2 regions of the Kluyvera sp. 142486 genome follow, and region 1 is predicted to be linked to the other one. Evidence: predicted binding sites of a transcription regulator. Region 1 holds the regulator's gene; the other holds the start of a gene.
What was found. The regulator Fur, encoded in region 1, represses iron uptake genes when iron is present. The targets are predictions, from matches to a motif close to ATAATAATGAGAACNACTATCAA.

Region 1 (3,116 bases):
GACCACCCTGCCCTGTTCATCCCTGGCGGCAATTCGCCGTACGTGACCGAAGCCTATCGTGACACGCTGCTGGCTCAGTTCCCGCAGGCAAAAGCGCATGTTATTGCCGGCGCGGGCCACTGGGTTCATGCCGAAAAACCGGAAGCGGTGCTGCGAGCGATTCGTCGCTACCTCGCCGAGTGATTAAAAATGCATCGACCGCGCGCCAGAATGGCCGTGGTCGTTGGCGTGTGGGCCCCACTGATGTATGATTGCGCGCTGTCTGCACCGGGCACCGCCCGGTAGCTTGTTTCCCCGAAGTCACTCAGAACCATGGCAAAAGAACAAACGGACCGTACGACCTTAGATTTGTTCGCAAATGAGCGTCGGCCGGGAAGACCAAAAACCAATCCGCTTTCGCGTGACGAACAGCTGCGCATTAATAAGCGTAATCAGTTAAAACGCGACAAAGTGCGCGGTCTGAAGCGCGTGGAGCTGAAGCTGAACAACGAAGCCGTTGATGCACTCAACGAGCTGGCGACTGCCCGTGATATGAGCCGGAGTGAACTCATCGAAGAGATTCTGATGAGCCAACTGGCCCAACTGCACGGACAGGGGAAAGTCTGAAAAATCCCCCAAAATACGCTTTCATGTAGCAGAGTGTGCAGTCCGGCACGATAGCGGTTTCCGCGCACCTCTCTGTTCTGCTATGATTGCCCTTATCTGTGGGCAATAAGCCACCACCATATCATTAAGTTTCAAGAGGTTATTTTACTCATGGCAATCGTTGGCATCTTTTTCGGTAGCGATACCGGGAACACCGAAAATATCGCAAAAATGATTCAAAAACAGCTTGGTAAAGATGTCGCTGACGTTCACGACATTGCCAAGAGCAGCAAGGAAGATCTGGAAGCATTCGACATTCTGCTGCTGGGTATCCCAACCTGGTACTACGGTGAAGCGCAGTGCGACTGGGATGACTTCTTCCCTACGCTAGAAGAAGTGGACTTCAACGGTAAGCTGGTTGCGCTGTTTGGCTGCGGCGACCAGGAAGACTACGCGGAATACTTCTGCGACGCACTGGGCACCATTCGCGACATCATTGAACCACGCGGCGCGACTATCGTAGGCCACTGGCCGACCGCGGGCTACCATTTCGAAGCGTCTAAAGGTCTGGCAGATGACGACCACTTTGTGGGTCTGGCTATCGATGAAGACCGTCAGCCAGAACTGACCGCCGAGCGCGTTGAAAAATGGGTTAAGCAGGTTGCAGAAGAGCTGCACCTGGATGAGATCAAAAACGCCTGATTATCCTGCGGCACGATGATAAATCGTGCCGCATTAATAGGTAAAAGCAATTAAAATAATAGCTACAATTTTTTAACTTTTGAGCGCATACCTGTACAATATCTTCTGATTTAGCGCGGTCTCATCGTCAGTTTGTCGGTGAAGCCTCGTTTTTGAAAGCTTAGTTTACCCGGCTCTTGCTGTTTTCATTTCAATAGGGTCATTCTATAATGAGACGCATTAATTCGGGTGCATTCTCTGTGATACTTTCGCTGATGGAAGTTAATCGTTTAGCAACAGGACAGATTCCGCATGACTGACAATAACACCGCATTAAAGAAGGCTGGCCTGAAAGTCACACTTCCACGGTTAAAGATTCTGGAAGTCCTTCAGGAACCGGATAACCACCATGTCAGCGCGGAAGACTTATACAAACGCCTGATCGACATGGGTGAAGAGATTGGTTTAGCCACGGTTTACCGCGTATTGAACCAGTTTGATGACGCCGGTATCGTCACCCGTCACAACTTTGAAGGCGGTAAATCCGTTTTCGAGCTGACCCAACAGCATCACCACGATCACCTGATCTGCCTCGACTGCGGCAAAGTGATCGAGTTCAGCGATGATTCCATTGAAGCTCGCCAGCGTGAAATCGCGTCGAAGCACGGTATCCGCTTAACGAACCACAGTCTTTATCTTTACGGTCACTGCGCTGAAGGCGACTGCCGTGAAGATGAACACGCGCATGACGCGGTAGCAAAATAAGCGTACTGTGTGCGTCTCGAAAACCAGCCTAAGCGCTGGTTTTTTTATGCCCTGCTTTACGATATCCATAAAAAAACCGCTGCAAGCAGCGGTTTTTTGTTGTCAGCATAAGCTTATTTCTGTGGCGTGTTGTTGCTGCGAATTTCCTGCCAAATCTTATCGCAGTTCTTCGCTACCGCTTCGTCATTACCCATTTTTCTGGCGTTAATGCATTTCTGGTAATCAATAACGCGCACGCTTTCCTGGTTTGCGAACTGCTCGTGCGCTTTCTCTTGCTTCAGCACATTTAGCACGCTCTGGCAGGCCTGAATTTTATCCGGGTTGCCTTCTGCAGTGTTAATACAGGCGCTGTAGGCATCCTTCAGCTTGCTATCTTCCTTCGGTGCAGGTGATTGCGCACAGGCGGTTAACCCAGCGGCCATCAGCGCAACAATAATCAATTTTTTCATACGATGAGCCTCTTAACAGCGGCAGAGGTCTCCCCCTGCCGCGTTAGCATCAGAAAATAGTGAACGGTGCGATAACCATAAATTTCACGTCACGCTCATCCTGGAAGATGTTGCCGTAACCGCCGCCCCAGCTTGGAATATCGGAGTGGTTGTCATACTGAGTGAAGTGCAGTTTGAACAGCGTGCCTTTTGCGCGGCCATCCTGTACGGTGTAGGCCACATCGAGGCTGTAGGCAGACTCTTTGATCTTGTTATTCTTGTCGTAGAACTCGTCCGGGCTCATCTGCCAGGTCGCTGGCTTAGCATCCCATGCGTAAACGTAAGAAGCACCCACCGCCCAACCCGGCAGATCCCAGTTTTTCAGATCATACATGGTGCCAAAGAAGACCGCTTTTTCGCCGTTGGCGTTGAAGTCAGAGCGGTTATCCCACCAGATATCCAGACGACCGTTAGAGGACGCGTAGGTTGGCGTCATACGCTGCAGGAAGTAACCCTGCTGACCCTCTGCTTTAACCCAGGTCCCTTCCAGACGGAAGTCGAACACTTCTTGCAGCTTGTAGCCGAAGGTTAACGCTTGCAGCCACGCGGTACCGTCATAGATATCGTTGACGCCGTGATCGCTCACCTTGTCACGCG
Region 2 (3,116 bases), on a different contig from region 1:
CTTTGACGGCAAAAAATTCGTGGAGATCCGTAAGCAGCACGTGGCGCGGCTGGGGCCGCGAGTGGGATCGTATCTGCTGCTGGCGATGAACGAACTGGCTATTCGCCCGGTGATGCCCACGGCGCAGATAGTGCTGAGCGGGCTGCTGAGCCACTGTATCGATCAGCTCACCCATCTGGCGGATACCGTGAGTAAGAGCAAAGAGCTGTTTCTCGCCGTTCAGGAATATATCGACGAGCATGCCGCCGAGGCGCTCAGCCGGGAGACGGTGGCGAAGAAGTTCCACATCACGCCGAACTACCTGTCACACCTGTTTCAGAAGTCCGGTTCGGTGGGATTCAATGAGTATCTGACCGCCGTGCGGCTTGAGCTGGCAAAGAAATTACTGCGCGGGTACGAGATGAAAATCAAAGAGATAGCCCACCACTGCGGCTTTGAGGACAGCAACTATTTTTGCCGGATTTTCCGTAAGCACACGGCGCGTTCGCCGTCGGAATATCGCCGTCACTGCCGCACGATGTAGCTATTTTTTCGGGCGATATTTTTCCGGCAGCTCCGGCACCGGGCGACGGTCGTCAATCAGATGGCGGATGGTCAAAATCGGATGACGCCACAGCATACGCGGGCCTGCCCAGCGCATTATCTGCTTCATCTCTTCGCGTTTGGCGGGCTGATAGCAGTGAACCGGGCACTGCTTGCAGGCCGGTTTTTCCTCGCCAAACACGCATTTATCCAGTCGTTTATCGGCATAGGCATTCAGCGCCTGGTAGTGTTCTGCATCGTCCTGTGCCTGCGGGCAGCGTTGCTGATAAAGCGCAATCATGCTGCGGATGGTCCGTTTTTCCCGGTCGATGCGTTTGCCTGCCATAGCCTGTTCCTCACCAATAAAGATGCATTAATAATACACGTTTAATGGCGCTTTCGCAGCCGCTTTATGCCTCGTGTTTGTCTACGTGGCCCAGCGGTTTTTCCGGGAAGCAGACATCACGCACCCGGCGTTTCAGCTCGGCGGCATCCGGGAAACCCTCGTCACGTTTGCGATCCCAGATAAGCTCCTCACCGACGGTAATAGTAAAAATCCCACCGGTGCCGGGCACCAGCGTCACCGAGGCGATATCGGTACTGAAGGTGTGCAACAGCTCCTGCGCCATCCAGCTGGCGCGCAGCATCCAGTTGCACTGGGAACAGTAGGTGACCGTAATGGCGGCTTTCTGCGTCATGGTGTTCTCGCGATAGGTTTAAAGCGTAAGTGTAAACAAATTGTTGCATGCGGTGATATTTATTTGCAAACTTTATTGCAAATGATAATCCCTATCATTACTATTCGCATCACATTAAAACGGAGTCGTTCGAAGCGCTTAAGGAAAAGCCGACTTCTGGAAGTAGCGAGTGAGCCAATACTAATAACGAAGAAAGGCATGGCAACTATGTACAAATCCATTCAATCAGAGGCGTGGCGCAAAAAAAGCCTGCTGGTAACCTCTTTGCTCGCGGCGATGTATCAGACCTCCGCCGTTGCGGCTGACACACAGGACAAAACCGCTGCCGTCGATACAGCAGAGCAGATGACCGTCACGGCGCCCGCTCCGGTACTAAAGTCAGGCAATCAACACGCCATTAGCGCGCAGGAACTGCAGGACAAAGGGGCCAACGACTTTGGCTCCATCATGCGTTATGAACCCCTGATTGGCGCGACCGGCTCCAGCGGCGGCTCTGGCAACGGCAAAAGCGGCTTCGACCGCGGCGGCTACACCGGCTACAACATTCGCGGGCTCGAGAGCAACCGCGTCGGTATCGACGTGGACGGTATCGCCCAGCCAAACGCCACCGGCCGTAGCTACGTGAGCCGCGCGGGGCAAAACACCTTCGGTATTGGCCGTGACTATATTGACCCGTACATGTACGGCAGTGTCGATATTCAGTCCGGCGCGACCGACACCGAAACCGCCAACTCTTCCATCGGCGGTAACGTCTCCTTCCAGCCAAAATCGGCGGACGACTATCTGCACCCGGGCAAAACCAGCGCCTTTAGCTACCGCAGCGGTTACGACTCCGCTGACCGCAGCTGGCACAACGGCCTGACGGCAGCGGGCGGTGATGAAACCCTGCGCGGGATTTTCGTCTACAGCCGTCGCGATGGTCAGGAGACCACCACCAATAGCTCAAGCGTCGACGCCTTCCCGGCAAACTGGCACTCCGATGCGTTTATGACCTCGGGGATCTGGCAACCAAACGATCAGCATAAACTGACCAGCACCCTCGATTACTACCATAAAACCAACCATACCCATTACGACGTCTGGAACGACAGCGGCAGCAAGACCATTGGCAACGCGCAGCAGACCAGCCAGACCCGTCGCTGGGGGCTGAGCCTGAAAGATGACTGGACGCCGATGAACGACTTCATCGACAGCATGTCCACCAAGGTGTACTACCAGCACACCGAAGCGCACGACCAGACCTACATGCCGGACAGCTTCACCAATACCATGGAAACGGTCTACTCGAATTACGACACCGATACCTGGGGTATGCAGACGGCGCTGGCAAAAACCCTTGGCCGCCACGACCTGAGCGCCGGCTTTAACGCCAGCACCACTAAAACCCAGCGTCCGTTCAGCCAGTCGCCGATCCCGAGCGTCTTCAGCGAGATCATGCAGCCGGAAGCAGACAGCCGTGAATACACGATCGCCGGCTTCCTGCAGGATCAGATCAACTTCGATCTCGACGGCCATAACGCTGCGGTGATCCCGGGCGTCCGCGTGGTGCATCAGTCCACCAAGCCTGAGAACCTTAGCAGCCTGACCACTAACAGCACGGTGCTGACGGAGTCGTCGGTTTCTAATCTGTATGGCAAAAATTCAGATACTCAGGCGCTGCCGTCGCTGACCTTCCAGTACGACATCACGCCGCGCATGATGACCTATCTGCAGTACAAACGCGGCGCGGAGTTCCCGAACACCAGCCAGCTGTACGGCTCATGGAACCTCGGCTCCAGCTACGCGGGCCGCGGCCAGTACGCACTGATCGGCAATACCGATCTGAAAACCGAGACCAGCGACAACTTCGAGTGGGGCATGAAGGGCGAGGTGACCGAAGGGATCACCATGCGTACC

Region 2: ACLGE8_RS17650 (TonB-dependent receptor domain-containing protein) is a predicted target of Fur. The motif match lies at 1,302-1,324, and genes of this name have one in related genera.

The regions. Positions count from the first base shown of each region.
Region 1 is NZ_JBKHUI010000004.1:269,347-272,462, forward strand. Features, by position in the region: gene ybfF (esterase) at 1-183, shown strand, start outside; gene ybfE (LexA regulated protein) at 313-606, shown strand; gene fldA (flavodoxin FldA) at 757-1,287, shown strand; gene fur (ferric iron uptake transcriptional regulator) at 1,579-2,031, shown strand; gene chiQ (ChiQ/YbfN family lipoprotein) at 2,145-2,480, opposite strand; gene chiP (chitoporin ChiP) at 2,530-3,116, opposite strand, start outside.
Region 2 is NZ_JBKHUI010000016.1:126,868-129,983, forward strand. Features, by position in the region: gene ACLGE8_RS17635 (helix-turn-helix transcriptional regulator) at 1-523, shown strand, start outside; gene ACLGE8_RS17640 (nitrous oxide-stimulated promoter family protein) at 524-868, opposite strand; gene ACLGE8_RS17645 (SelT/SelW/SelH family protein) at 933-1,220, opposite strand; gene ACLGE8_RS17650 (TonB-dependent receptor domain-containing protein) at 1,428-3,116, shown strand, end outside.